2 linked regions of the Solwaraspora sp. WMMA2065 genome follow. The protein of the gene in region 1 interacts with the protein of each later gene in a pairwise test. Links are inferred from orthologs where the notes say so. Each region holds a gene or a part of one and is shown on either strand. Other genes may lie near its edges. The genes, in order: O7610_RS17870 and dnaE.

Region 1 (14,503 bases):
CGGATCCAGCCCGGCGGCGAGCAGCGAGCCGAGCAGGCCGGCCAGTACGTCGCCGGTGCCGCCGGTGGCCAGCGCCGGGGTGCCGGTGGCGTTCACGTACGCCCGTCCGTCCGGTCCGGCGACCACCGTACGGTCGCCTTTGAGCAGGACGGTCGCCCGCATCCAGGCGGCCAGCCGCAGCGCGGCCCCGACCCGGTCGTCGCCGGGTGGCTGGCCGGCGAGCCGGGCGAACTCCCGATCGTGCGGGGTGATCACGGTGGGTGCCTGCCGGCCGCGCAACTGCTCCGCCCAGCTGCCGTCGACCAGCATGGTCAACGCGTCGGCGTCCAGCACCACCGGCACCGGCGCGGCCAGCACCGACCGCAGCTCGGTCACGGCGTGTTCCCCGCCGCCCAGCCCGGAGCCGCACACCCAGGCCTGCACCCGGCCGGCGTCTGCGACCCGACCGGTGGCGATCACCGAGGGGTACCGGTCCAGCACCTGGGCGGCGGCGCTGCCGGCGTACCGGACCAGGCCGGTCGGCCCGGCGACCGCCCCGCCCACGGAGAGCACCGCCGCACCCGGATAGGTCGCCGAGCCGGTCGCCACCCCGACCACTCCCCGGGTGTACTTCTCGGCGGCCGGGACCAGCGTCGGCCACCACGCCGAGACGTCGTCGCGGCCGGGCACCTCGAACGCGGGTGTGCCGCGCAGCCACGGTCGCAGGCCGATGTCGACCAGCTCTACGTGACCGGCGCGGACGGCGGCCGGTCCCACCATCAGCGCCGGCTTCAGGCAACCGAAGGTGACGGTGACGTCGGCTCGTACGGTGTCCCTCCCGACCGCGGCGGCTCCGGACCCGGTAGCTCCGGACCTGGCGGGGCCAGCTCCGGTCGACGGCACCGCGGCACCGTCGGGCACCCCGCCGGTGTCGACCGCAACGCCGCTGGGCACGTCCACCGCGACCAGCACCGGCCGGCCGCCACGTGCCGAAGTGAGCTCGCCGGCCCGGGCGAGCGCACCGGCGGCCGGCTCCCGCAGCCCGCCGGTGCCGCCGATGCCGACGATCCCGTCCATGATCAGGTCCGCGTGCCGGCCGGCACCGTCGGCGGTCCGACCGTCGGCCACCCGGCCGCCCGCGGACCGTAGCGCGGCGAGCCCGCCACAGTGGGCCCGGTCCGGTCGCAGCAGCCAGGCGGTGACCCGGGCGCCCCGGCGGGCCAGTCGGGCTCCGGCGTACAGCGTGTCGCCGCCGTTGTCGCCCGAGCCGACCAGCAGCAGCACCTCGGCACCGTAGACCCCGCCGCGCTCGGCGAGCAGGGTGGCGCACCGGCGGGCCAGGCCGGCGGCGGCCCGGTGCATCAGTGTCCCCGGTGCAACGGTCGCCATCAGCGCCTGCTCGGCGCTGCGGACGTCGGACACCCGCCACACCTGGATCATTCGCTTACCTCCGCCGCGCCGCTTCGTCGCTCACCGCCCACGGTCACCCTACCGGCGGTGGTGACCGGTGGGACGGTAACCGCTGCGCCGATTGTCCACAGGGTCCCCCGCCACGCTGTCGGTTCCGGATAGCGTCTGCCCATCGACGCATGCCGACGGAGGCGACACGGTGACCGGAGCCGACATGGGTGAACGGAGGCGACATGGGTGAACGGAGGCGACATGGGTGAACTGCCCGGCAACGACGTGGGCCCGGCCGGCGGCGGGCCGCTGCGGGTGCGGCCGGCCGTGCTGCACGACGCCGCCGACCGGTTGACCGGGCTGGCCTACCGGCTGGCGCACGGGCTGGCCGGCCAGCCGGAGCTGACCGTCGCCGCACCGGGCTGGGCAGCGGCCGACCTGCTGGTCACGGTGGAGGCCGCAGTGCACCGGCAGGTGAGCCGGGCCGGCGCGGACGCGGCCGCCACCGGGCAGGCGCTGGCCAGGGCCGCCGATGAGTACGACGCCGCCGACTGGCGGGCGGTCCACCGGCTGGCCAAATGATCACGTACCGGCAGCTGTGGCGGGCCGACCCGGCGGCCTGGCAACAGGCCGCGTACGGCTGGCGGCGCCGGCAACCAGCGGTCGAACGGCGGGCCGCCGAGGTGGCCGGGGCGGCCGGGGCACTGCGCGCCGGCTGGTCCGGGCCGGCGGCGACCGCCGCCGACACCCGGTTGGCCGGCCTGGGTGACCGGCTAGACGCCGTCGGCCCGGCGCTGTGCGTCGTCGACCAGATCCTCAGCCGGTACGCCGAGCAGCTGGCCCGGGCCAAGGCGGTGCTCGCCGACTGGGTCGCCACGGCGGGGGTGCTCGGTCTGTCGATCGACCGGGACGGCCGAGTCGGCGTGGACCCGGCGGTGACCCGCCCGGACGGGCCGACCCTGGCCGGTGCCCGCCGGGTAGCCGCCGGCGTCGCCGACGCGCTCGCCCTGGCCACCGAGGCGGACGTCGACGCGGCCCGCCGGCTCGACGCGGCCGCCACCGCCGCCAGCCAGGGCTGGCCGGCGCGGCCGCCGGCGACGCGCCCACCGCCGTCGGCCGCGCCGGCTGCGGTGCGGGCCTGGTGGGCCGGGCTGGACGATGCGCAGCGACGCTGGCTGATCCGGCACGAGCCGGCCCGGGTCGGCCGGTGGGACGGTCTGCCGGCGGCTGCTCGGGACCAGGCGAACCGGCTGCTGCTGGGTCGGCAGCGGGCGGCGTTGCTGGCCGAACGGGCGGCGCTGCTGGACAGCACGGACCCGACGGCGGTGCCGCGGTTGCGCCGGCTGGACCGGCTGATCGACGGCCTGGACACGGTCGACGACCGGCTCACGTCCGCGTCCGGCCCTCGGGCCTACCTGCTGGCGCTGGACGGCGGCGCCGGCCGGCCGGGTGATCCGTCGGCTCCCGCCTCGACCGGCCGGGTGATCCTCGCGCTGGGCGATCCCGATCAGGCCCGACGCGTGCTGACCCACGTCCCGGGGATGGGCAGCGGTCTCGACCGGGTCGGCGGCGAGTTGGCCCGCACCGAGCAGGTGCTGCAACGTTGCCAGCAGTTGGCTCCACAGGAGTCGACCGCAGCCGTGTTGTGGCTGGACTACGCGGCACCGGCGTTCGTCGACGAGGCGGCCAGCACCGCCCCGGCGCGGGCCGGGGCCGCCGACCTGCGCCGGTTCCAGGATGGTCTGGGCGTCAACCGCGCCGGCGACCCGGGCGGGCTGACCGTGCTCGGACACAGCTACGGCTCGCTGGTGGTGGGTACGGCGGCGCAGGCACCCGGCCTGGCCGCCGACAACCTGATCTTCGTCGGTTCGCCCGGGGTGGGGGTGGACCGGGTGGACGAGTTGGCGGTGCCGGCCGACCGGGTGTGGGCCACCACCGCCGAGAACGATGTCATCCGCCGGGCGACCTGGCCGCAGCTGTGGCCGGGCGACCGGCTGTGGCACGGCGAGGACCCGAGCGGCGAGGACTTCGGTGCCCGGGTCTTCACCGGTGACGCGTCGGGGCATCTGGGCTACTGGGCCGGAGACAATCCGGCGCTGGACTCGATGGCCCGGATCGTGCTCGGCGTCGACCACCCGGCTGGCAGCCGGCCCGGCACGGGCGCGGCGGTCACTCCACGGTGACCGACTTCGCCAGGTTCCGGGGCTGGTCGACGTCGTGGCCCCGGGCGGCGGCGATCTCGCAGGCGAGCACCTGCAGCGGTACCGTGGTCAACAGCGGGGCCAGCAGCGTCGGGGTGCGCGGTACGTAGATCAGGTCGTCGGCGTACGGCGCCACGGCGGTGTCGCCCTCCTCGGCGATCACCACGGTCCGGGCGCCCCGGGCCCGTACCTCCTGGATGTTCGACACGATCTTGTCGTGCAGCATGCCCCGGCCGGCCGGTGAGGGCACCACGCAGACCACCGGGGTGCCCTGGTCGATCAGCGCGATCGGGCCGTGCTTGAGCTCGCCGGCGGCGAAGCCCTCGGCGTGCATGTAGGCGAGCTCCTTGAGCTTGAGCGCGCCTTCGAGGGCGACCGGGTAGCCGACGTGCCGGCCGATGAACAGCACCTGGTTGGCGGTGGCGAGGTCCCGGGCGAGCTGGCGGACCGGTTCCATCGAGTCCAGCACCTGCCGCAGCTTGTCGGGCATCTCCTGCAGCTGACTGACCACGGCGGCCACCTCGTCGGCGTACTTGATGCCGCGCACCTGGGCCAGGTGCAGGCCGATCAGGTAGCAGGCCACCAGCTGGGTGAGGAACGCCTTGGTGGAGGCGACCGCGATCTCCGGGCCGCTGTGGGTGTAGAGCACCGCGTCGGACTCGCGCGGAATGGTGGAGCCGTTGGTGTTGCAGATCGCCAGCACCCTGGCCTTCTGCTCCTTGGCGTGGCGCAGCGCCATCAGGGTGTCCATCGTCTCGCCGGACTGGGAGATCGCCACCACCAGGGTGGACCGGTCCAGCACCGGGTCCCGGTAGCGGAACTCGCTGGCCAGCTCCACCTCGCACGGGATCCGGGTCCAGTGTTCGATGGCGTACTTGGCGACCATGCCGGAGTGGTACGCCGTACCGCAGGCGACGATGAAGATCTTGTCGGCGTCGCGCAGGTCCTGGTCGGTAAGGCGGACCTCGTCCAGCATGATCTCGCCGGTCTCGGTGAGCCGGCCGAGCAGCGTGTCGGCGACCGCCTGCGGCTGCTCGGCGATCTCCTTGAGCATGAAGTAGTCGTAGCCGCCCTTCTCGGCGGCGGAGGCGTCCCAGTCGATATGAAAGTCGCGGCCGAGCGCCGGCGCGCCGGAGAAGTCGGTGATCTCGATGCTGTCCGGGGTGATCAGGACGACCTGGTCCTGACCGAGCTCGACGGCGTCGCGGGTGTGCTCGATGAACGCGGAGACGTCGCTGGCCAGGTAGTGCTCGCCTGGGCCGCGACCGACCACCAGCGGGGAGTTGCGCCGCGCTCCGACCACCGCGTCCGGGATGCTGGCGTCCACCGCGAGCAGGGTGAACGCGCCTTCGAGGCGTTGACACACCCGACGCATCGCGGCGGCCAGCAGCCGCGGCCCCTCCGGCTCGCCGGCGGCCCGCAGGTCGGCCAGCGCGGCGGCGAGCAGGTGGGCGGCGCATTCGGTGTCGGTGTCGCTGACGAACTCGACCCCGTCGGCTTCGAGCTCGGCGACCAGCTTGGCGAAGTTCTCGATGATCCCGTTGTGAATCACCGCGACCCGGCCGTCCCGGGACACGTGCGGGTGGGCGTTGCGGTCGGTCGGTCCGCCATGGGTGGCCCACCGGGTGTGGCCGATTCCGGCGGTGCCGTCGCCGATGCCGATCGGGGCCGGGCAGCCGGAGCCGTCGACCGGCGTGGTGTCACCGGCCGTGGCGGTGCCGAACCGCTCGTCGCCGAGCGCCTTCTCCAGGTTGGCGAGTTTGCCGGCCCGCTTCTCGGTGCGCAGTTCGTCGTCACAGACGATCGCCACGCCGGCCGAGTCGTAGCCCCGGTATTCGAGCCGCCGGAGCCCGTCCAGCACGATGCCCAGCGCCGGCCGCGTGCCGACGTACCCCACGATTCCACACATGGGTCGTAGCCTAGCCCACGATCGCTCATCGGCTGTGCGCATAACCCCAGCAATCAATCAAGCACGCTGAGCAGTAACCGACCAAACCCGCCTTATGGGCGCAAGGTATGGGTGCCGTCATCTGTTTCGATGGACCGCATAAAGTGGCGAGGTGGTCACCTCCCCCGGCGCCCCCGCCGACATCGACCCCCTGGTCCGCCGCATGCGCCCGTTCGGCACGACGATTTTCGCCGAGATGTCCGCTCTTGCCGTCCGCACCGACGCGGTCAACCTCGGCCAGGGCTTCCCGGACACCGAAGGGCCCACCGTGATGCTGACCGCCGCCACCGAGGCGCTGCGCAGCGGCCACAACCAGTACCCGCCCGGTCCCGGCATCCCGGCGCTGCGCACCGCCGTCGCCCGCAACCAGCAGCGCTTCTGGGGTCTCGACTACGACCCGGAGACCGAGGTCCTGATCACCGCTGGCGCGACAGAGGCGATCACCGCCGCCATCCTCGCCCTGTGCGAGCCGGGCGACGAAGTGGTCTGCTTCGAGCCCTACTACGACTCGTACGCGGCCGCGATCGCGCTCGCCGGAGCGGTACGCCGGCCGGTCACCCTACGTCCCGACGGGGACGGCCGGTACGCCTTCGACCCCGCCGCGCTGCGCGCCGCAGTCGGGCCGCAGACCCGCCTGGTGCTGCTCAACTCCCCGCACAACCCGACCGGCAAGGTCTTCACCGTCGCCGAGCTCACCGCGATCGCCGCGATCTGCCAGGAGCACGACATCTGGGCGGTCACCGACGAGGTGTACGAGCACCTCGTCTTCACCGACGCCGACACCCCGCACGTCCCGCTCGCCACCCTGCCCGGGATGCGAGACCGGACGTTGCGCGTCTCGTCGGCCGGCAAGACCTTCTCCTGTACGGGCTGGAAGATCGGCTGGGTCAGTGGGCCGGCCGCGTTGGTCACCGCCATCGCACGGGTCAAGCAGTTCCTCACCTACGTCAACGGCGGGCCGCTGCAGCCGGCCGTCGCGGTGGCGCTGGACCTGCCGGACAGCTACTTCACCGGGCTTCGGCAGAACCTGCAGGCGCAGCGCGACCAACTGGTGGCCGGGCTGTCCGAGGCCGGATTCCGGGTGCTGGTGCCGGAGGGCACCTACTTCGCCACCGCCGACATCAGCGCACTGGGCGACACCGACGGAATCGAATTCTGCCTGTCCCTACCGGAACGCTGCGGAGTGGTCGCCGTACCGACCCAGGTGTTCTACGACGAGCCGGACGCCGGCCGGCTGCTGGTGCGGTTCGCCTTCTGCAAACGTCCCGAGGTCCTCGCCGAAGCGAGCCGACGACTGGCCGGCCTGCGACCGGCTGGCTGATCAGGCGGGCCGGCGGACCGGGGCGGAGTCAGGCCGGGCTGGCTGCTCGGACGGCTGCGGCGATCCGCTCGGCGACCGAACGGGCAGTCTCCACCGTCGCCGCCTCGACCATCACCCGGACCAGCGGCTCGGTGCCGGACGGTCGCAGCAGCACCCGACCGGTGCCGCCCAGCTCGGCCTCGGCCCGCTCGGCAGCCGCCCGTACCGCCGGGTCGCCGGCGCCGGCGGCCCGGTCGCCGACCGGTACGTTGACCAGCACCTGGGGCAGCTTGGTGACGGCGGCCGCCAGGCCGGCCAACGAAGATCCGGTGGCCGCCATCCGGGACATCAGCTGTAGTCCGGTGAGCACCCCGTCCCCGGTGGTGGCGTAGCTGGGCATCACGATGTGCCCACTCTGCTCGCCGCCCAGTGCAAGCCCGCTGGCCCGCAGCTCCTCCAGCACGTACCGGTCGCCGACCTTGGTCTCGACCAGCTTGATGCCCTCCCGGGACATGGCCAGCCGCAGACCGAGGTTGCTCATCACCGTGGCCACCAGGGTGTCGGCGGTCAACGTGCCAGCGTCGCGCATGGCCAGCGCCAGGATCGCCATGATCTCGTCGCCGTCCACCTCGGTACCGTCGGCGGTCACCGCCAGGCACCGGTCGGCGTCGCCATCGTGGGCCAGCCCCAGGTCGGCGCCGTGTTCGAGGACGGCGGCCCGGACCACGTCGAGGTGGGTCGACCCGCAACCGTCGTTGATGTTGAGCCCGTTCGGCTCGGCGTTGATCGCGATGACCTCCGCGCCGGCCTCCCGGTAGGCGACCGGGCCGACCTCGGCCGCCGCGCCGTTGGCGCAGTCGACCACCACCCGCAGCCCGTCGAGCCGGTGGTTGACCGTGCCGACCAGATGACCGACGTAGTGCTCGGCCCCGTCCAGCAGATCACTCACCCGACCGATACCGGCCCCGGTGGGCCGCCGTCGGCCGGTGGACCCGTCGCCCTCGATCGCCGCGCCGATCGCGGCCTCGATCTTCATCTCGAGGTCGTCCGGCAGTTTGTGCCCACCGGCGGCGAACAGCTTGATGCCGTTGTCCGGCATCGGGTTGTGCGACGCGGAGAGCATCACCCCGAAGTCGGCCTTGGTCTCGCCGACCAGGAACGCGACGCCGGGGGTCGGCAACACGCCGACCCGTAGCACGTTCGCGCCGGCGCTGGTCAGCCCGGCCACCACGGCGGCCTCCAGCATCTCGCCGCTGGCCCGTGGATCGCGGCCGACCACGGCCAGCGGCTGGCGGCTCGGATCCCGCTCGGCCAGGGTGTGCGCGGCGGCCACCGCGACCGCCAGCGCCAACTCCGGGGTGAGATCGGCGTTGGCCCGCCCGCGTACGCCATCGGTGCCGAACAGCCGCGCCATACCAGTCATCCTCCGATGGTCCCGCTAACGGTGCCGCTCCGCCTCCCCGTCGGGGGTATGGATCCGCCCGCTGCGATGGCGAGCGAGCCGGCAACCGATGAAGATACTGCCGATGAACGAAAGAATCCGCATCAACTAGACAAAAAAGCACGGACGGCCGAGAAACCCCACGAAGGAGGTGTCCCGGCCGCCCGTTCAGCCGTGTCGGACTAGCGCTTCGAGTACTGCGGGGCCTTGCGGGCCTTCTTCAGGCCGTACTTCTTGCTTTCCTTGACCCGGTCGTCGCGGGTGAGGAAACCTGCCTTCTTCAGCGCCGGGCGGTCGTCGCCGTCGTTGGCGCACAGCGCCCGTGCGATGCCCAGCCGCAGCGCACCGGCCTGGCCGGTGATGCCGCCGCCGCGCAGGTTGGCGATCACGTCGAACGCCTCGGCCTTCTCGGCCGTCACCAGCGGCTCCCGGATCAACTGCTGGTGCACCTTGCTCGGGAAGTACTCCTCGAGCTCGCGACCGTTGCAGGTGATCTTGCCGGAGCCGGGGACGATCCGCACCCGGACGATGGCTTCCTTGCGCCGCCCGACGGTCTGGATCGGGCGCTCGCCGCGCGGCGTACGCACCACTGGCGCGGGCGTCACGGCGGGGGCCGGCTCGATGTCGGCAACGGCGACCGGGCTGGCCTCGGTGGTGTCGGTCATGCTGGTTCCTTCGCCCGCGCTCACTGCGCGATCTGCTTGATCTCGAACGGCACCGGCTGCTGAGCACCGTGCGGGTGCTCGGCGCCGGCGTAGACCTTGAGCTTGCGGATCAGCTTGGCACCGAGCTTGTTGTGCGGGAGCATGCCCTTGACGGCTAGCTCGATCGCCCGCTCGGGGCGCTTGGCCAGCAGCTCGTCGTAGCCGACCTGCTTCAGCCCGCCGGGGTAACCGGAGTGCCGGTAGGCCACCTTGGTGTGCCGCTTGTTGCCGGTCAACGCCACCTTGCCGGCGTTGACGACGATGACGAAGTCACCGGTGTCGACATGCGGCGCGAAAGTCGGCTTGTGCTTGCCGCGCAGCAGCGTGGCGGCGTGGGTGGCCAGGCGGCCCAGCACGACGTCAGAGGCGTCGATCACATGCCACTGACGCTCGATCTCACCCGGCTTCGGGCTGTACGTACGCACAGGTCTACCTTGTCTCGTCGTCGGTCTGGGGTCGCGCGTCGGTCGTCAGGTAACGCGCGGGCCGTCGGGGCGACCCGGAACCGGGGCGACCTGGCAGAGAACGCGCGCGAACGACAAGCATACCCCGGCTGACCTGGCACCATCGGACGGGGCCTCCCGCAGACGGTGAGCTGCATCCACGGACGGTGACCTGAGACGGTGACGGGTCTGGCGAGGGACGCCCCTCGATTGTCGCACAACAGCAGGCGACGATACCCGCTGCCCGGCACGCCGGTCAAAACGGCTGGTCGGCACCGGTACGCCGGAGGTCCCACCAAGTGGGCCGGCTAACCCTCTGACAACAGCCCGTGTGAGCTGCTCTTAGCAGGCTGGAAACAATCGGGACGTCGCGGCGAAATCGCCCCCCGGCACGCTTCGCACATGCCAGGCAGCGTGCAGTTGACCATCGGTCCGACCGGCGAATCCGCCGACCGGACCGTGGCCACCCACTGCCCGTACTGCGCACTGCAGTGCGGGATGCGACTGCGTGCCACGACCGACGGCGGTGTGCAGGTGCTGCCCCGGCAGTTTCCCACCAACCAGGGCGGGCTCTGTCAAAAGGGCTGGACCGCTGCGGAACTGCTCGACCACCCGCAGCGGCTGACCACCCCGCTGGTCCGCGACCGACCCGGCACCGAACTGCGGCCGGCCAGCTGGGACGAGGCCCTGACCCGGATCGTCGACGGTGTCCGGCGGATCCAGCAACGGCACGGCCGCGACGCGGTCGCGATGTTCGGCGGCGGCGGCCTCACCAACGAGAAGGCGTACGCGCTGGGCAAGTTCGCCCGGGTCGCGCTGCGCACCCGCAACATCGACTACAACGGCCGATTCTGCATGTCCTCGGCGGCCGCCGCCGGGATCCGGGCCTTCGGCGTCGACCGTGGCCTGCCGTTCCCGATGGCCGACGTCGGCACCGCCGACACCCTGCTGCTGGTCGGCGCGAACGTGGCCGAGACGATGCCGCCGTTCGCCCGCTACCTGACCGAGATGAAACAGCGCGGCGGCACGCTGATCGTGATCGACCCGCGCCGCACGGCCACCGCCCGCCTGGCCGACCTGCACCTGCAACCCACCCCCGGCACCGACCTCGCGGTGGCCAACGCGCTGCTGCACGTCGCGGTGCGGGAGGGCTGGGTGGACCACACCTACGTCGCCGAGCGGACCACCGGCTTCGACACTGTCCGGGCCACCGTCGCCGGCTACTGGCCGGCCCGGGTGGAACGGATCACCGGCGTGCCGATCGCCGATCTGGAGGCGGCGGCGCGCGCTCTGGCCGGCGGCGACCGCCGCGCGACCGACGCCCCGCCCGCCAAGGTCGTCATCCTCACCGCGCGCGGCGCCGAACAGCACGCCAAGGGAGTCGACACGGTCAGCGCCTACGTCAACCTGGCGCTCGCCCTCGGGTTGCCCGGCCGGACCGGCTCCGGTTACGGCTGCCTGACCGGCCAGGGCAACGGTCAGGGCGGCCGGGAGCACGGCCAGAAGGCCGACCAGCTGCCCGGCTACCGACGCATCGACGACCCGGCGGCGCGGGCGCACGTGGCCGGGGTGTGGGGCGTCGACCCGGCGGACCTGCCCGGGCCGGGGGTTTCCGCGTACGAACTGCTGGACGCGCTCGGCACCCCGGCCGGGCCGAAGGCGTTGCTGGTCTTCGGCTCCAACCCGGTGGTATCCGCACCCCGCGCCGGCCGGGTCCAGCGCCGACTGGCCGATCTGGACCTGCTGGTCGTCGCCGACTTCGTGCTGTCCGAGACGGCGGCGATGGCCGACGTGGTACTGCCCACCGCCCAGTGGGCCGAAGAGGACGGCACGATGACCAACCTGGAGGGACGGGTGCTACGCCGGCACGCGCTGCGGCCACCCCCGCCCGGTGCCCGCACCGACCTGGCCGTCCTGGCCGACCTCGCGCAGCGGCTCGGCTGCCCGGCCGGGCAGTTCCCGGCCGACCCCGCCGAGGTCTTCACCGAACTGCGCCGGGCCTCGGCCGGTGGCGTCGCCGACTACGCCGGGGTCAGCTGGGAGCGGATCGACGCCTCCGACGGGGTCTTCTGGCCCTGCCCGGACCCGGACCGACCGGACACCCCGCGGATGTTCACCGAACGGTTCGCCACCCCGGACGGGCGGGCCCGGTTCGTGCCGGTGGAGCACCGGGCCGCCGCCGAGGAGGTCTGCGCCGACTATCCGCTCTACCTGACCACCGGCCGGGTGCTGGCCCAGTACCAGTCAGGTGCACAGACCCGCCGGATCGCGCCGCTGCGCGGCGCCGCGCCGGAGGCCTTCGTGGAGCTGCACCCGGACCTGGCCGCCCGGCTCGGCGTCGCCGACGGCGAGCCGGTCCGGGTGACCAGCCGGCGCGGCGAGATGCGCGCCCCGGCCCGACTGACCGAGTCGATCCGCCCGGACACCGTGTTCGCCCCGTTCCACTGGGGCGGCGCGGGGCGGATCAACTCGGTGACCAACGACGCGTTGGACCCGACGTCCCGGATGCCCGAGTTCAAGATCTGTGCGGTCAGGGTGGAGCGAGCGTGAACCGTATCGTCATCGTCGGCCACGGCATGGCCGGTGCCCGGCTCACCGCCGAGCTGCACGCCCGGCGTGGGGATTACAAGATCACCGTGTACGGGGCGGAGCGGCACCGGGCGTACAACCGGATCATGCTGTCGAACCTGCTCGCCGGCCGGGCCGACGAGCTGGACGTGACGCTCACCGAGGCCGCCGGGCACGGCATCGACGTGCGGGCCGGGTTGGCGGTGACCGCGATCGAGCCGGCCACCCGGACGGTGCGCACCGCCGACGGCACCGCCACCGAGTACGACCACCTGGTGCTCGCCACCGGCAGCCGGGCTGTGGTCCCCAACCTGCCCGGCCTGACCGGTGCCGACAGCCCGGCAGGGCTGCCGGAGCGCGTCGCGCTGTTCCGGACCCTGGACGACTGCCGGCGGATCCTCGCCGCCGCAGCCGGTGCCCGCACCGCGCTGGTGCTCGGCGGCGGCCTGCTCGGCCTGGAGGCCGCCCGTGGGCTCGCCGCACGTGGACTGGACGTACGGGTGGTACACAAGGTCGGTCAGCTGATGGAGCGCCAACTCGACGCCACCGCCAGCGCGGTGCTCGCCCGTACCCTGGCCGGCCTCGGCGTCGGCACCGAGCTGGCCGCCGCCGCCGAGTCGGTCACCGCCACCACCGACGGGGTACGGCTGCGGCTCGGCGACGGCCGGGAGCTGGACGCCGACCTGCTGGTGCTGGCCTGCGGGGTCCGGCCGGACACCGACCTGGCCCGCCGGGCCGGGCTACGGGTCGGGCGCGGTGTGATGGTCGACGACCGGATGGCCACCAGCGACCCACGGATCTGGGCGATCGGGGACTGCGCCGAACACGACGGCGTCGTCACCGGGCTGGTCGCCCCCGCCTGGGAACAGGCCCGGGTGCTGGCCCGGGTGCTGGCCGGCGACGACCCGGGTGCCCGCTACCGGCCACTGCCGACGGTGACCCGGCTCAAGGCCGCCGGCATCGACCTCGCCGCGATGGGCGACACCCGGCCGGGCGCCGACGGGCAGACCGAGGAGCTCAGCTTCGCCGACCCGGCCCGGGGCACGTACGCGCGGCTGCTGATCCGCGACGACCGGCTGACCGGGGCGATCATGCTCGGCGACAACCCGGCCGTCGGCACCGTCATCCAGCTGTTCGACCGGGGTGGTCCGGTGCCGACCGACCGGCGGGCGCTGCTGCTCGGCCGGGCGGTCGGCGGCACCGTCGCGGCCCCGGCGACCAGCCCGGCCCTGATGCCGGACGCGGCGACCGTCTGCCAGTGCAACACGGTCAGCAAGGGAGCGCTGGTCCGCTGCTGGCGCGCCGGGGCCCGGTCGGTCGCCGAGATGGTCGCCGCCACCCGGGCCACCACCGGCTGCGGCAGCTGCACCGACGCGGTCACCGGCATCGTCGACTGGCTCTCATCTGTGGATTCCGACGTGGAGGTACCAGCATGAACCGGTTGGTCGTCATCGGCAACGGCATGGTCGGGCAGCGCCTGGTCGAAGCGGTCCGGTCCCGGGACACCGACGGTGGATGGCAGGTCACGGTGCTCGCCGAGGAGTCGCGGCCGGCGTACGACCGGGTCCGGTTGTCGGCCTTCTTCGACGGTGTCGGGCCGGACGAGTTGAGCGTGCACACCCCGGACGACGGGGTGGACCTGCGGCTGGCCGAGCCGGCCCGGCGCATCGACCGGGACCGCCGGGTGGTCGTCACCGACCACCGCGAGTACGGCTACGACGCGCTGGTGCTGGCCACCGGCTCGTACCCGTTCGTCCCGCCGATCGACGGCGCCCACCGACCTGCCGACCCCGGTACCGGTGGCGGGACCGTCGGCGGCCTGCGCGACGGGGTGTTCGTCTACCGCACGCTGGACGACCTGGTCGCCATCCGCGACTTCGCCACCGATCCGGCCGCCGGCCGGCGGGTCGGCACGGTGATCGGCGGCGGACTGCTCGGCCTGGAGGCCGCCAACGCACTGCGGCTGCTCGGTCTGCGTACCCACGTGGTGGAGTTCGCGCCCCGGCTGATGCCGGTCCAGATCGACGAGGCCGGCGGGGCGATGCTGCGCCGCTACGTCGAGGACCTCGGCGTCGAGGTACACCTGGGGACCGCGACGTCGGCGATCCGCACCGGACCGGACGGTACGCCGCACGGCGTGGCCCTCACCGACGGCACCGAACTGCGGTCCGACCTGGTGGTGGTGGCCGCCGGCATCCGGCCCCGCGACGACCTGGCCCGCGCCGCCGGGCTGGCCGTCGGCGAACGCGGCGGGGTGACCGTCGACGCCACCTGCCGGACCAGCGACCCGCACATCTGGGCGGTCGGTGAATGCGCCGCGGTCAGCGTCGACGGCGAACCGGGCCGCTGCTACGGCCTGGTCGCCCCCGGCTACGCGATGGCCGAGGTGGTCGCCGACCGGCTGCTCGGCGGCACCGCCGCCTTCCCCGGCGCGGACACCTCCACGAAGCTCAAACTGCTCGGGGTGGACGTGGCGTCGTTCGGCGACGCGCACGGTGCCACCCCCGACTGCCTGGAC
Region 2 (15,694 bases), 1.6 Mb from region 1 along the record:
TACACCGGGCGTTTCCTGCCGCCGGTGCCCCGGCGTTCGGTGGAGAACTCCGCCGCCGCCCAGCAGGGCCGGGCCTGACCTCGGGCGGGTCGACGGGGTCGGCTACGGCGGTCAGCGCACCGGGTGGCCGGCGTCACGCAGCTCCTGTTTGACCGCGCCGATGGTCAGCTCGCCGAAGTGGAACACGCTCGCGGCGAGGACCGCGTCAGCCCCGGCGGCCACCGCCGGTGGGAAGTGCGCGGTGGCACCGGCACCGCCGCTGGCGATCACCGGTATGTCGACCACCGCCCGTACCGCAGCGATGAGCTCGACGTCGAAACCCGCCTTGGTGCCGTCGGCGTCCATCGAGTTGAGCAGGATCTCACCGGCACCCAGTTCGGCCCCGCGCCGCGCCCAGGCCACCGCGTCGATCGCGGTCCCCCGCCGACCGCCATGGGTGGTCACCTCGAACCCGCTCGGCGTGTCGCCGCTGGCGACCGTCTCCCGCCCGGCGCGGCGTACATCCAGGGACAGCACCAGCACCTGCCGGCCGAACCGGTCGGCGACCTCAGCGATCAGACCGGGACGGGCGATCGCCGCGGTGTTCACCCCGACCTTGTCCGCCCCGGCGCGCAGCAGCGTGTCCACGTTCTCCACCGAACGCACCCCGCCGCCGACGGTGAGCGGGATGAACACCGACTCGGCGGTCCGGCGGACCACGTCCAGCATGGTGCCGCGGGCGTCGGAAGAGGCGGTGACGTCGAGGAAGGTCAGCTCGTCCGCTCCGGCCGCGTCGTAGGCGGCGGCCAGCTCGACCGGATCCCCGGCGTCGCGCAGGTCGACGAAGTTGACCCCCTTGACCACCCGGCCCGCGTCCACGTCGAGGCAGGGGATCACCCGGACCGCGACGCTCACCCGGAAACCTCCGGGCGACCGGCGTCGCGCAGCGCGGCGAGCGCCTGCGCGACGCTGAACGCGCCCGCGTACAGCGCCTTGCCGGCGATCACACCCTCCACCCCGGCCGATTCCAGCGTGGCAAGCGCCCGCAGATCATCCAGGGTGGAGACGCCGCCGGAGGCGATCACCGGCGCGTCGGTCCGCGAGCACACCTCACGGAGCAGGTCCAGGTTCGGTCCCCGCATGGTGCCGTCCTTGGTGATGTCGGTGACCACGTACCGCGCGGCCCCGGCCTTGTCCAGCCGTTCGAGGATCTCGAACAGGTTGCCGCCGTCACGGGTCCAGCCTCGGGCGGCCAGCGTACGGCCACGCACGTCCAGGCCGATCGCCACCCGGTCGCCGAACTCGGCGACGATCCGGTCGCACCAGACCGGATCCTCCAACGCGGCGGTGCCGATGTTGACCCGGGCCGCGCCGGTGCCCAACGCGGCGGCGAGCGACTCGTCGTCGCGGATCCCGCCGGACAACTCCACCGCCACGTCGAGCTGCCGGACCACCTCGGCGAGCAGATGGGCGTTGCTGCCGCGGCCGAAGGCGGCGTCGAGGTCGACCAGGTGGATCCACTCCGCCCCGTCACGCTGCCAGGCGAGCGCCGCCTCCAGCGGATCACCGTAGGAGGTTTCGCTACCGGCCGCGCCCTGGACCAGGCGGACGGCCTGGCCGTCGGCGACGTCGACAGCGGGAAGCAGGGTCAGAGTCACGGATCGTCTCCTCGAAGATGGTGGGTGTCAGGTCCGTCGGCCGAGTGCGATGACCACGACGGCGGGTGCCACGAGCAGCAGTACGGCGATCAGCAGCAGGCGCAGCGCCATGTCGGGCACGGCCAGCCAGACGACCGCCAGCGCCGCCACGGTCAGCACTGCGATCCCGGCGCGTTCGGCGCGGCTGCGCCGGATGAACAACCGCCCGGTGCGCCCGCCCGGCCGGCGTGGGGTGAGCCGGCGCAGCGCGGACCGACGACGCTGCCGGCGGGCGCTGGTCCGGGCCCGGGCGGCCCGCTCGCGTTCCGCCTCGGCCAGCCGGGCGGCCCGGCGGCGGGCCCGTTCCTTGCTCACCGGTCCTCCCCTCCCGTCGTGGTCGGCGCAGTCAGCATGGCCAGCCAGTTGCCCAGCAGGGTGGCCCCGGTCTGGCCGGACTTCTCCGGATGGAACTGCGTCGCCGACAGCGCACCGCGTTCGGCGGCGGCCACGAAGCGGCCCCCGTGACCGGTGGTGGTGACCAGGGCGCCGGCGGCGGTCAGCTGATCGACGGCGAGCGCCGCGTAGGAGTGCACGAAGTAGAACCGGGCGTCGGCGGGCTGCCCGGCGAACAAGGTGCTGCCGGCCGGCGCGGCGACGGTGTTCCAGCCCATGTGCGGCACCCGCTCGGCGGGCAGCCGGCGAACCCCGCCGGGCAGCAGGCCGAGCCCTTTGGTGACCACCCCGTGCTCCTCGCCGTACTCGAAGAGGATCTGCATGCCGACGCAGATGCCGAGCACCGGGCGTCCCTCGGCGACCCGCCGGGCGATCACCGGCGCCGCGCCCAACTCGTCGATGCCGGACATGCAGGCCGCGTACGCGCCGACACCCGGCACCACCAGCCCGGCGGCGGCGTCGGCCGCGGCCAGGTCGGCGGTCACGGTCACCTGGGCACCGGCCCGGGCCAGCGCGCGTTCGGCGGAGCGCAGATTGCCGGAGCCGTAGTCGAGCACCACGACGGCCGGCGGTGGCGTGGCCATCAGTCACCTCCGGGTAGCAGCCAGAACACACCGGCGGCGACCGCCAGCAGGGCGAGCCCGGCGGCCAGGCCGACGGCACCGCGCCCGGCACCCTGACGATGCAGCGACCAGGCACCACCGACCAGCACCCCGGCCAGCGCGAACAGCGCTACCGGCAGGAAGCTGTCCACGTTACAGCGCGCCTTTGGTGCTGGGCACCGAGCCGGCCGACCGGGGGTCGATCGCCACCGCCTCGCGCAGCGCCCGGGAGACCGCCTTGAACTGGGCCTCGACCACGTGGTGCGCATCCGGGTGGCCGCCGTCGCGGGCGGCCCGCAGCACCGACACGTGCAGCGTGATCATGGCCGAATGGCCGAGTGACTCCCAGATGTGCCGGGTCATGCTGGTCGGGTAGACCGGCCCGATGTAGGGCGCCAGCGCCGGCTCGTCGTGCACCACGTACGGCCGGCCGGACAGGTCGACCGCCGCTCGTACCAGCACCTCGTCCATCGGAATGGTGGCCGAGCCGTACCGGCGGATGCCCGCCTTGTCGCCCAGCGCTTGGCGCAGCGCGGTGCCCAGCGCGATCGCCGTGTCCTCCATCGTGTGGTGCGCGTCGATCTCCAGGTCACCGACCGTCTGTACGGTCAGGTCGAAACCGCCGTGCCGGGCGATCTGGTGCAGCATGTGGTCGTAGAAGCCGACACCGGTGCCGATGTCGGCGGTGCCGGTGCCGTCGAGGTCCAGCTCCACCAGCACCTTGGTCTCGGCCGTGGTGCGTTCGACCCGCGCGGTGCGGTTCATCAGATTCCTTCCGTGGACGCTCCGGCCCGCAGGCCAGGGAGGAAATTTGCGGCTGTCTGCGACGTGGCGGCCCGTTCGGCCTTGGCGACCAGTTCGGTCATCGCGGCGAGGAACGCGTCGGTCTCCTGCGGCGTCCCAGCGGTCACCCGCAGCCAGCCGGCCAGCCCGACGTCGCGGACCAGCACCCCACGCTCCAGCAACGCCTGCCAGACGGCCCGCTGGTCGCCACCGGCGACGCCATCGACACCGCACAGCACGAAGTTGGCGTCGCTGTCCGCCACGGTGAGCCCGAGCCGACGCAGCTCGGCGACGATCCGGTCCCGCTGATGCATGATCACCCGTACCGTACCGAGCAGGGTGTCCCGGTGCGCCAGCGCCGCCCGGGCCGCCGCCTGGGTGAGTGCCGACAGATGGTAGGGCAGGCGGACCAGTTGGACCGCGTCGACCACCGCCGGATGCGCGGCCAGGTAGCCCAGCCGACCGCCGGCGAAACCGAACGCCTTGCTCATCGTCCGGGTCACCACCAGCCGTGGATGCGTCGACAGCAGCTGCACCGCGCTGGCCGTGCCGGGGCGGGCGAACTCGGCGTACGCCTCGTCGACGACGACCATGCCCGGCGCGGCGGCCAGCACCGCCCGCACCACCGCCGGGTCCAGGGCGGTCCCGGTCGGGTTGTTCGGGGAGCAGAGGAAGACCAGGTCCGGCTGGTGCTCGACCACCTGGCCGGCCGCGTCGTCGGCGGACAGGTCGAAGTCGGGTCCGCGCCGGCCGTCCACCCACCGGGTGCCGGTGCCCACCGCCAGCAGCGGATGCATCGAGTACGCCGGGGTGAAGCCGAGCGCCACCCGGTCGGGACCGGCGAACGCCTGCAGCAGCTGCTGCTGGATCTCATTGGAGCCGTTGGCCGCCCACACCCCGGCGGTGGTCAGCCCATGGCCGAGATAGCCGGCCAGGTCGGCCCGCAGCGCGACCGCATCCCGGTCCGGGTAGCGGTTGAGTTCCCGCAGTTCGGCGGTGACCGCCTCGGCGATCGCCTCGACCACGACGTCCGGCAGCGGGTAGGAGTTCTCGTTGGTGTTGAGCCGCACCGGCACGTCCAACTGCGGTGCGCCGTACGGGCTGCGCCCGCGCAGATCGTCGCGGATCGGCAGGTCGTCCAGGGTGATCGGGCCGGTCATCTGGTCACCGTCGATCCACCCGCGATCGGGGAAACGGCCGGTGAGTTCGCTGCCGGGGCGGCGCTGCCGGTCGGGTCGGCGAACCGGGCCCGGACCGCCTGCCCGTGCGCCGGCAGGTCCTCGGCCTCGGCCAGAGTGACCACGTGGTCGGCGACGTCACGCAACGCGTCCGCGTCGTACTCGACGAGGTGGATGCCGCGCAGGAAGGACTGCACCGACAGACCCGAGGAGTGCCGGGCGCAGCCGCCGGTGGGCAGGACGTGGTTGGAGCCGGCGCAGTAGTCGCCCAGCGACACCGGGGCGTACGCGCCGACGAAGACCGCCCCGGCGTTGCGGACCCGCAGCGCCCACTGCCGGGCGTCCCGGGTCTGGATCTCCAGGTGCTCGGCGGCGTACGCGTCGACCACGGCCAGACCGGCGTCGAGGTCGTCGACCAGGACGGTGCCGGACTGCTCGCCGCCGAGCGCGGTGGCGATCCGGTCGGCGTGCCGAGTGGCCGGCACCTGCCGGGCCAGCTCCCGGTCGACCGCGTCGGCCAGCCCGGTCGACGGGGTGACCAGCACGCTGGCCGCCAACGGGTCGTGCTCGGCCTGGCTGATCAGGTCGGCGGCGACGTGCACCGGGTCGGCGGTGTCGTCGGCGAGAATGGCGATCTCGGTCGGGCCGGCCTCGGCGTCGATGCCGACCACCCCGCGCAGCAGCCGCTTGGCGGCGGTGACCCAGATGTTGCCCGGCCCGGTGATCACGTCGACCGGGGCGCACCGGTCGGTCCCGTCCGGATCGACGGCGGCACCGTAGCCGAGCATCGCGACGGCCTGGGCGCCGCCGACCGCGTACACCTCGTCGACGCCGAGCAGGGCGCAGGCGGCCAGTACGCGGGCGTCGGGCAGCCCGTCGTTGTCGCGCTGCGGCGGGCTGGTCACCACCAGCGACGCCACCCCGGCGACCTGGGCGGGTACCACATTCATCACCACGGTCGACGGGTACATCGCCAGCCCGCCGGGCACGTACAGCCCGACCCGGCCGACCGGCACCCAGCGTTCGGTGACGGTGCCTCCGGGCACCACCTGGGTGGTGACGTCGGTCCGGCGCTGGTCGGCGTGCACCCGCCGGGTCCGGTCGATGCATTCCAGCAGCGCGGCCCGGACCCCGGGGTCGAGGTCACGCTCAGCCGCGGCGAGCGCCTCGGTGGGCACCCGCAGCCGGTGCGGGCTGACCCCGTCGAACCGCTCGGCCGCCTCCCGGATCGCCGGGTAGCCATGGTCACGGACCGCCTCCACCAGCGGGCGGATCCGCTCGACCGCCGCGGAAACGTCGAGCTGGGCACGGGGCAGCAGGCCACGCGGGTCGCGTGACCCGCCTCGCAGGTCGATCCGGTTCAGCACGCCTGCGAGTCTAGGCGTCCTCCCACTGGCCGGACGCCGCCCGTCCAGCGGACGGGACAGTGAGCGTGACCACGCTAGGCTCGACCGGTGGGTCAGCGGCTACCGGTCTTTCCGCTCGGGACGGTGCTCTTCCCCGGGTTGGTGCTGCCTCTGCACATCTTCGAGGAGCGCTACCGGGCGCTGGTCCGGCATCTGACCAGCCTGCCCGACGGGGTCCCCCGGGAGTTCGGGGTGGTGGCGATCCGGCGTGGCTGGGAGGTGCTGCCGACCGCCGGGCCGCCGGGCGCGCCGACGCCGACCTCGGTGAGCCTGCACGAGATCGGCTGCACCGCGCAGCTGCGGCAGGTCACCGAGCTGCCGAACGGACGGTACGACCTCGTGACGGTGGGTCGGCGCCGGTTCCGGATCACCGACCTGGCCACCGAAGGTACGCCGTACCTCACCGCGTCGGTGCAGTGGCTGCCCGAGCCGACCGGGTCCGAGGAGCTGGCCGACCTGCTGGCGCCGCAGTTGCTCGCGGTGTTCCGGCAGTATCTCGACCTGGTCCGGACCGACTCGGCCGAGATCACCGAACAGCTGCCGGAGCAGCCGACCGTGCTGTCCCACCTGGTGGCGGCGACCGCCGCGTTGCACATCAGTGAGCGGCAGGCGCTGCTGGCGGAGCTGGACACCGCCCGGCGGCTACGGGCCGAGCTGCGGATGCTCAATCGGGAGGTGGCGCTGCTGCGCCGGGTGCGGGCGGTGCCGGTCCCGTTGCCCGAGTTGGCGATTCCGGCGAGTCCGAACTGATCCGCGGATCGGCGGCGACGTCCGGGGCCGGCTCCGGACGCAGGTCCGGGTGGTCGGGTCCGGCCCCGACCAGGTCCGGCTCGGGACGCAGGTCCGGGTGGCTGGACCAGCCGGCCAGCATGGTGTACGCCAGCACTGCGCCGAGCGCCGGAGCACCGAACGCGCCGGTGACCGTCGGCAGCACGCCGAACCACAGGTCGAAGTCGCCGGCCTGCAGATCCGGTGGCCGCTCCAACTGGGCACCGAGCGCCGCCGTCTCCAGTGCCCGCTGGTAGCCGGCCAGGCCGATCTGCCGGCCGAGGGTCCAGGCCAGCGCTGCCGCGCCGAGCCCACCGACGGTGACGGCGACCAGCCCGTACGGTCCACGGGACCGGGGCAACGACGCCCAGACGACGATCCCGGCGAGGATCCCGTAGCCGACGCCGAGCATCGCGAACCAGCCGTCGGCGGCGACGAAGTACTCCGGGGCGCCGCCGCGTACCGCCGCGCCCTGCTCGGTTCTGACCACCGGAATCCAGGGGGCCAGCATCGACCAGGCGACGCCGAGCGGAGCACCACCGACGGTGATCGCGGCGGCGACGTACAGCCCGGGCCGACGCCAGATCCGGCGCCGGCCGGCGGCCCGGGTGGGCTCCACGGCGCCGGTGTCGGGCGGCGGCGCCGGCGACGCCCCGGACGGGCCGGTCGGATCACCGGGTGGGCCGGCGTCAGCGGTGGAACTCACCCGTCGATCCTCTCGCAGATCTCAGCCGGCCACGGCGGTGGGGCCGAGGAGCGCTTTGAGGTCTGCCATCAGGGCGGTGGTCGGGGCGACCCGGTGCGGGCCGAGGCGCAGCAGGGTGGCGCGGCCGCCGTTGACGAGTTTGACGTGTACCTCGGCCGAGCCGGGGTGGCTGGTCAGCACGTCGCGGAGGCTGTCGACCAGGGGTGGGGTGCAGCGGGCCGGGGACAGTGCGATCACGATGGGTTTGATCTCGTCGGCGGCGGTGATCTCCGGTACGGACAGGTCCATCGCCATCAGTCGGGGCTGGTCGTCGCGTCGGTCGACCCGGCCCTTCACCACGACGATGGCGTCCTCGGCGATGTACTGGCCGACGAGTTCGTAGGTGTTCGGGAAGAACAGCACCTCGACGGCGCCGCCCAGGTCCTCCAGGGTGGCCGACGCCCACGCCCGGCCCTGTTTGGTGATCCGCCGCTGCACCCCGGAGAGGATGCCGGCCAGGTTGACCACGGTACCGTCGGCGACCGCGCCGTCCTCGGACAGGGCGGCGATGGACATGTCCGCCGCTGCGGCGAGGACATGCTCGACACCGAACAGCGGGTGGTCGGAGACGTACAGGCCGAGCATCTCCCGTTCGAAGGTGAGCAGGTCGGTCTTGTCCCACTCGCCGTCCGGGATCGGTGGGGTGACCACCATCGGACCCGCGCCGCCGCCGGCCGGGTCGGCGGCGCCGAACGCGTCGCCGAACAGGTCGTACTGGCCGACCGCCTCGTTGCGTTTGAGGTCCATGAACGAGTCGATCGCGTCGGCGTGCACGGTCAGCAGGCCCCGGCGGGTGTGCCCCAGCGAGTCGAACGCCCCCGCCTTGATCAACGACTCGACGGTACGTTTGTTGCAGGCCACCGCGTCGACCTTGCGCAGGAAGTCGTAGAAATCGGTGTAGGCGCCCTTGTCCTTGCGGCACCGGGCGATCGCGTCGACCACGTTCGTACCCACGTTACGCACGGCGGCCAGGCCGAACCGGATGTCGGCGCCGACGGCGGTGAACCGGGCCCCGGAGGCGTTCACGTCCGGCGGCAGCACCTTGATCTTCATCCGCCGGCACTCGGCCAGGTAGACGGCGGCCTTGTCCTTGTCGTCGCCGACGCTGGTCAGCAACGCGGCCATGTACTCGGCCGGGTAGTTGGCCTTGAGGTACGCCGTCCAGTAGGACACCAGGCCGTAGCCGGCGGTGTGCGCCTTGTTGAACGCGTAGTCGGAGAACGGGACCAGGATGTCCCACAGCGTCTTGATCGCCTCGTCGGAGTAGCCGTTGTCCCGCATGCCCTGCGAGAACGGCACGTACTCCTTGTCCAGGATCTCCTTTTTCTTCTTGCCCATCGCCCGGCGCAGCAGGTCCGCGGCGCCGAGCGTGTAGCCGGCCAGCTGCTGGGCGATCGCCATGACCTGCTCCTGGTAGACGATCAACCCGTAGGTGTCGCCCAGGATGTCGGCGAGGGGTTCGGCCAGCTCGGGGTGGATCGGCACCACCGGTTTACGGTTGTTCTTGCGGTCGGCGTACTCGTTGTGCGCGTTGGCGCCCATCGGACCCGGCCGGTACAGGGCGAGGACGGCGGAGATGTCCTCGAAGTTGTCCGGCACCATCGAGCGCAGCAGCGACCGCATCGGCCCGCCGTCGAGCTGGAACACCCCGAGCGTGTCACCACGGGCGAGCAGCTCGTAGGCGCGCTTGTCGTCCAGCGGCAGATCCTCCAGGACCAGGTTGAGGTTCTGGTTCTCGGCGATCCCGGCCAGGCAGTCGTCCATCACGGTCAGGTTGCGCAGCCCGAGGAAGTCCATCTTCAGCAGGCCGATGGACTCACACGCGCCCATGTCCCACTGGGTGATGATCGCCCCGTCCTGCTCCCGCTTCTGAATCGGCAGCACGTCCACCAAGGGGTCCCGGGACAGGATCACCCCGGCCGCGTGCACCCCCCACTGCCGTTTCAGCCCCTCCAGGCCCTTGGCCGTGTCGACGATCTTGCGGACCTCGCCGTCGGACTCGTACAGCGCCCGGAACTCCACCGCCTCCGGGTAGCGCGGGTGTTTCGGGTCGAAGATGCCGGTCAGCGGGATGTCCTTGCCCATCACCGGCGGCGGCATCGCCTTGGTGATCCGGTCACCCATCGCGAACGGGTAGCCGAGCACCCGCGCCGCGTCCTTGATCGCGGCCTTCGCCTTGATCGTGCCGTAGGTGATGATCTGGGCGACCCGCTCCTCGCCGTACCGCTCGGTCGCGTAGCGGATCATGTCACCGCGGCGACGCTCGTCGAAGTCCATGTCGATGTCCGGCATCGACACCCGGTCCGGATTCAAAAACCGCTCGAACAGCAGGCCGTGCGGGATCGGGTCCAGCTCGGTGATGCCCAGGGCGTACGCGATCAGCGCCCCGGCCGCCGAACCACGGCCCGGACCGACCCGGATCCCTTCCCGCTTGGCGTAGTGCACCAGGTCCGCGGTCACCAGGAAGTAACCCGGGAAACCCATCTTGAGGATCACGTCGAGCTCGTACTCGGCCTGCCGGCGGTGCCCGTCGGGCACCCCACCCGGGAAGCGGCGCTCCAGCCCGCGCAGCACCTCGGCCCGCAGGAACGACTCCTCGGTCTCCCCGGCCGGTACCGGGAACTGCGGCATCAGGTCCCGCGACGAAAACAGGGCCGAATAGTCGCCGATCTTCTCGGCGATCTCGAGGGTGTTGTCACATGCCCCCGGCACTTCGGCGTCCCACAGTTTCCGCATGTCCGCCGCGGATTTGAGATAGAAGTCGCGGGCGTCGAACTTGAACCGTTTCGGGTCCGCCATCGTCGAACCGGACTGTACGCACAGCAGCACCTCGTGCGCGTCCGCGTCGCGTTCATGGGTGTAGTGCAGATCATTGGTTGCGACCGGTTTGAGATTCAACCGCTTACCGAGCCGGATCAGATCGTCCCGGACCCGGGTCTCGATACCCAGTCCGTGATCCATCAGCTCCAGGTAGAAATTGTCGGCACCGAAAATGTCGCGGAATTCGGCCGCCGACGCGCACGCCTTCTCGAAGTCACCGATCCGCAACCAGGTCTGGACCTCACCGGACGGGCACCCCGTGGTCGCGATGATCCCCTTGCCGTACTCGTTCAGCAGTTCCCGGTCCGCACGCGGCTTGTAGAAGTACCCCTCCAGGCTCGCCCGCGAGCCCAGCCGGAACAGGTTACGCAGGCCGTCCGCGTCCGCCGCCAGCATCGTCATGTGGGTGTACGCGCCACCACCGGATACGTCGTTCTCCCCACCCTCGGCCCACCGTACCCGGGTCCGGTCCCGACGGTCCGTCCCGGGTGTGAGATACGCCTCCAGGCCGATGATCGGTTTCACCCCGGCGCCGGTCGCCTGCTTGAAGAAGTCGTACGCGCCGAAAAGATTGCCGTGGTCGGTCATCGCCAGGGCCGGCATCTCCAGACGGTTGGCCTCGGCGAACAGTTCCTTCAACCGGGCCGCTCCATCGAGCATCGAATACTCTGTGTGCACGTGCAGGTGCACAAAACTATCGGACACCGACCCGGCCCCCTTCTCCCGTCCCGGCACGACCAGCGAACCCTATCGTGTCGCCAGCGGCCCCGCACCGAGGCGCGCGGGGACCGCAGCCGCACGGCCGGCACGACTTTCACTCGCCCCCGACTCACGACACTCCCAGGAGAGTACGAGCTCCACCCGACAACACTGTCAGCGAGGGTTTACCGTCTCTGTGTGAACACAGCCAGACAGATACCCACATTTCGCTCCAGGTTGGCCGGCATCGGCGTCGAGACGCTGGTCAGCATCGGTGCCGCGTTCGGGTTCCTGGCCTGGAGCAAAGACATAGATGTCGATCCACTGGACCGGAAAGGGCAGGTGAGCGGTCTGGCAGCACTCCAGCTCCGGTTCGCGGTGCTGGCCGGCGTGCTGGTCGTTGCGATGGTGCTGATGCACCGGCTGCTCGCCCCTGCGCACCGGCCGTACGTCGTCCGGGCCGGCTGCGCCGCAGTCGCCGGGCTCGCCACCGGGCTCGTCGCCGGTGGGATCGCGGTGGCACTGCGCGGCACCCGGCTGCCGCTGTGGGCCGGCGGCGGCGACTACCAGTGGATCCTCGAGTGGACCGCCGCGTTGTGGTCCGGGCAGGACATATCCGACCACTACCCACCAGTCGTCTTCTGGGTGATCGGGGCCTGGGCGCGGTTGACCGACCAGCCGCACGTCCTCGCCCTCAAGGACCTCCAACTGGCCGGTACGGCTCTGTTCGGCCCGGCCGCCTATCTGGCCTGGCGACTGGTGCTGCGTCCGCTCTGGGCGGTGACCGTCGGGGTGCTGGCGATGCTGCCGATGATCGAACCGGTCAAGCCGTACCCGCAGATCACCCTGGTGATGCTGATCCCGGTACTGGTGAGATTCCTGTCGACGGTCCGCCGGGCCGACCGGATGACCGACCGCCGGGCGCTGCTGGCCGGTGCGGTGGCCGGGGTCGGACTCGGGCTGCTCTTCCTGCTCTACTCCGGATGGTTCGTCTGGTGCGCCGGCGGCATGCTGGTGGCCGTCGCGCTGGCCGCCCCGTGGCGGGCCGGCTGGCGGTCGATCCTACTGCTCGGCGGCGCAACCCTGGTCAGCTTCGTGCTGGTCGGATGGGTGCATCTGCGCGGCCTGCTCGCCCCGACCGGCGGCACCTCCGACGACTACTTCTATTTCGACACCGACACCGAGCCGGCGTACATCGCGATGTGGCGCAACGACCGGCCGGCCGACGTCGGCCCGGTCTGGCCGCCGGTCGGCGAACTCGGCGGGGTCGGACTGTTCACCCTGCTGCTCGCCGCCGGGCTCGGGCTGGCCCTCGCGCTGGCCTGGCGGCGCAGCATCGTGATCGCCCTCGGCGCGTGCGCGGCCAGTGCCTGGTTCCTGCGGATGTGGCTGGCCAGCGAGCAGTGGGAGACCCAGACCGTACGGCTGTATCCGCGGACCACCGCAGTGGTGCTCTACTGCCTGCTGATCCTCACCGGATTCGGTGTGCTGCTCGCCGTCCAGCACTGGCGCGGCCGCACCGGCGCCGCCGCCCCGGGCCGGGAGCCGACCGTACCGGTCGGGTTGCTGCTCGTGCCGCTGCTGTTCGTGCTCGCCTCCGCCGGGTCCGCCACCGTCGACCGGTACATGCCCGACGAGCGGACCAACCACGCCGGCTACTTCGCGTGGATCGCACACACGACGCCCGACCCGGACGGCCGGTGCTCCCGCTGGGGTGTGGCGCACGGCTGCCAGCCGACAGCCGACCGGGTGCCAGCGGACTGACCAGGGGCCAGCGGGACGGGCCCGGACTCAGCGGACGAACGGCTCCAGCATCATCGCGGCCGCCTGCAGCCATGCCTGCCGCGTCTCCGGCTGCAACTGCACGTACTCGATCGACGACCCGGTTTCCAGGGCCGGGTCGTAGGGCACCACGGCCACCGCCCGGGTCCGGGTGGCGAAGTGCCGGCGCAGGTCGTCGAGCAACGGCATCGGCCCCGGACTCGGGCAGGACAGCAAGGTCACCGCGTTGCGCACCAGGTCGCCCATGCCGACATCGTCCAGCAGGTCCAGCATCCAGTCCGCGGTGAACGCCGCGTCCTCCCGGGGCACGCAGGTGACCACCAGCTGATCGGCGGCCTGCAGGACGGTCTGCCAGTTGGCGCTCTCCACGTTGTTGCCGGTGTCCACACAGATCACGTCGTGGGTCCGGCGGAGCAGCTCCAGCACCCGCCGGACGGTGTGCGGGTCGAGCCGCTGCGCGAACCGAGGGCTCTCCTCACCGGCGAGTACGTCGTACGAGCCGTCGGAGGCGTGCCGGAGGTAGTCGTCGAGCCGGTCGGTCAGCTCGTAGCCGTGCGAGCCCTCGATCTCCACCAGATCGGAGATCAGATGGCGGATGGTCCGGGCATGACGGGCGCTGCCGGCCCGCAGTCCGAGCGTGCCGCGCAGTTCGTTGTCGTCCCAGGCGAGCACCCCACGGCCACGGACGCTACCGATCGTCGCCGCAGCGAGCACGGTCGCCGTCGTCTTGTGCACCCCGCCCTTCGGATTGGCGAACGCCAGCACCCGCGGTATGCCGAGGTTGCGACGCAGGATGCCGGTGGCCCGGTCGACCTCCGCGTCGGGCCGGCTCTCCCGCCACTCGATCCGTGCCGGGTATCCGCCACCGCCGTCCGGGCCCGGCGGGTACCCCGGCCCCGGCCCAGGTCCGCCCCGGCGCGGCGGCTCGGCGGCCGGCGGGTAGCCGCCGACCTCGGGGCCGCCCGGGAAGCCCTGTTCCGATGGTGGCGGCACACTCGGGCGCACCGGCCGAGCGGCCCGGTCCGCAGGGTGGCCGGGCATCACCGGATAGCCGGGCGGGTAGCCACCCGGGGCGGCCGGAGCCGGCGGCGGCGCCAGGGCGGCGTACCGTCCGGCGGCCGGCGCCGGCGGTCCCTGGTCGGCCGGATAGCCATGATCAGCCGGATCGGCGGGATAGCCGGGGTGGCCGAGGGTCGAGGGGTGACCGGGACCGGCCGGATGGCCGGAGTCGCCCATCCAACTGCCACCGGTGGAATGCCCCGGCTCCGGATGGTGACCCGGCACCTGCGCGATGCCGTTGGGCACCTGGGCCGTGCCGCGACCATTCTCCCGCGACCGGGGCGCCGCCCCGTTGGGGTCCGCCACCTCAGGCTGCTCACCGGTACGGCCACCGAGGCGTGCCCGGTCGAGCAGCGCGCGCCAGCGCGGCGCTGGTTCGGCAGGCCGGCCCCAGCCGGACTCGGTGCCCTCCACGGCTCGCCCTCCCAGCGCTATCGGTCCCCGCCTGACAGGCTACGAAGCTAGACCTGTTCAGGCCACACCGCCAAAGGCCCGTTGTTCGGCCCGACCGGCCATCTCTACCGGACTCCCCCGGTCCGGTCACCGCAGCCGTCACCCGACGAGGAGCGTGGCGGCACCGGGGGTAGCGTACGGAACCGGGACACCGGTGGTCGATACCGGCCCGCTACCAAGATTCACCGGTGGGGTGCCCCGGGCAGACCGGCGGTCCGCCGGTGGCCGGCGACGCGCCGGTCGGTGACGGGGTACAGCCGGACGGCGTGCCAGCCGTCGCGGCCGGACGGCCCGGCCCGTTGGTCGACCGGCCCGCCGGGGCCGGGGTCGGGCGCCCCGACCCCGCCGGCGACGGGTCAGCCCTACCTGCCGGGTTTCCCGGACCGACCGGCGACGTGTCGACACCGTCCCGGCCGCCGTCGTCGGCGTCCGGGGCGGAATCGGCGCTGCCCGGGGTGGACTCACGGTCGGGTGCGGAACTGGTCCGCCCAGCTGACCCCGCGTCCGGGTCGCCGTCGGTCGCCGGAGCAACACTGGTCGGGCCGCCGCCGACCTTGGTGTCGGCCGCACCGCCCGGCTCGGCGGCCGGAACATCGAACGGCAACCCGCTGCTGGTGAGCGCGGCGTCGCCGACCGGCACCACCTCGTCGTACTCAGGTAGCGGAGGCAGGAACACCGCCCGGTCCAGGCGGCGGACCTCGGGCGCCGGATCGACGACCCGGATCTCGGCCAGGCGGGCCAGCCTGCGCAGATCGACCGGGACGCCCTGCACCACCGCCGCGAACACGCAGGCGCAATGGTCACGGTAGGCGGCGGCCTCGGCGGTGGCCACCCGGGCACCCTTGTCGTAGGCCAGCCACTGGTCAAGATCGGCTGCCCGGCCGAGTTCGGCGACCCGGCGTCGGTAGTCGGTCGCCTGCCTGCTCTTGCGCTCGGCGACCTGTTCCATCCCGGTCAGCACGTCCTCGGGCAGCTGAAAGGCCGGCATCCGGATCACCTGGGTCTTCTCCCGTCCCAGCGGAACCCGGGTGTACACCTCCACGGCAGACACTCCGGACAGGACAGCGGCGAGCCGGTCGGGTGCCAGATACCCGTTGAAGGTTGCCAGGGCGTAGTTGTCGCCGGTCGACCCGGCAGGTGCCGGACCCTCCGGCAAGGTGGCCAGCTCGCCGCGTACCGCCCGGAGGTAGTCCGGTATGGACTCACCCTCGGCTACTCCCACCTGCACGACGTCGTCCACCGCGCGAACGGCGCCGTCGTCGTGATCCACCGCCCAGACGGCGGCGACCAGCACCGCGCTGATCGACACCCCGGCCACCCCGGCGAGCAA

The links.
Region 2: the proteins of O7610_RS17870 (region 1) and dnaE interact in binary tests that used the Escherichia coli proteins (3 or more experiments, as listed by UniProt). The link is inferred for Solwaraspora sp. WMMA2065 from one-to-one orthologs.

Annotation. Positions count from the first base shown.
Region 1 is NZ_CP128361.1:3,928,722-3,943,224, forward strand. What follows is about bases 4,849-7,745. They hold O7610_RS17870 (pyridoxal phosphate-dependent aminotransferase), read left to right. Parts: upstream 4,849-5,641; coding sequence 5,642-6,850; downstream 6,851-7,745. Other genes in these bases: glmS (glutamine--fructose-6-phosphate transaminase (isomerizing)), read right to left, coding at 4,849-5,490; glmM (phosphoglucosamine mutase), read right to left, coding at 6,879-7,745. Also shown: O7610_RS17850 (NAD(P)H-hydrate dehydratase), read right to left, coding at 1-1,419; O7610_RS17855 (hypothetical protein), read left to right, coding at 1,642-1,962; O7610_RS17860 (alpha/beta hydrolase), read left to right, coding at 1,959-3,563; more of glmS, read right to left, coding at 3,550-4,848; more of glmM, read right to left, coding at 7,746-8,243; rpsI (30S ribosomal protein S9), read right to left, coding at 8,453-8,935; rplM (50S ribosomal protein L13), read right to left, coding at 8,956-9,399; O7610_RS17890 (molybdopterin oxidoreductase family protein), read left to right, coding at 9,820-11,967; O7610_RS17895 (FAD-dependent oxidoreductase), read left to right, coding at 11,964-13,421; nitrite reductase large subunit NirB, read left to right, coding at 13,418-14,503. UniProt on the Escherichia coli protein: Shows aminotransferase activity with methionine and histidine as substrates, and to a lesser extent also with phenylalanine.
Region 2 is NZ_CP128361.1:2,353,464-2,369,157, forward strand. The notes cover bases 7,334-11,421. They hold dnaE (DNA polymerase III subunit alpha), read right to left. Parts: upstream 11,077-11,421; coding sequence 7,534-11,076; downstream 7,334-7,533. Other genes in these bases: O7610_RS10650 (DUF2567 domain-containing protein), read right to left, coding at 7,334-7,512; O7610_RS10660 (hypothetical protein), read left to right, coding at 11,269-11,421. In the rest of the region: O7610_RS10600 (hypothetical protein), read left to right, coding at 1-78; imidazole glycerol phosphate synthase subunit HisF, read right to left, coding at 112-894; bifunctional 1-(5-phosphoribosyl)-5-((5-phosphoribosylamino)methylideneamino)imidazole-4-carboxamide isomerase/phosphoribosylanthranilate isomerase PriA, read right to left, coding at 891-1,637; O7610_RS10615 (hypothetical protein), read right to left, coding at 1,665-1,991; imidazole glycerol phosphate synthase subunit HisH, read right to left, coding at 1,988-2,653; O7610_RS10625 (CG2302 family histidine operon protein), read right to left, coding at 2,653-2,823; imidazoleglycerol-phosphate dehydratase HisB, read right to left, coding at 2,825-3,436; O7610_RS10635 (histidinol-phosphate transaminase), read right to left, coding at 3,436-4,614; O7610_RS10645 (LON peptidase substrate-binding domain-containing protein), read left to right, coding at 6,087-6,788; more of O7610_RS10650, read right to left, coding at 6,703-7,333; more of O7610_RS10660, read left to right, coding at 11,422-12,834; O7610_RS10665 (AAA family ATPase), read right to left, coding at 12,862-14,346; O7610_RS10670 (hypothetical protein), read right to left, coding at 14,537-15,694. UniProt on the Escherichia coli protein: DNA polymerase III is a complex, multichain enzyme responsible for most of the replicative synthesis in bacteria. This DNA polymerase also exhibits 3' to 5' exonuclease activity. The alpha chain is the DNA polymerase catalytic subunit.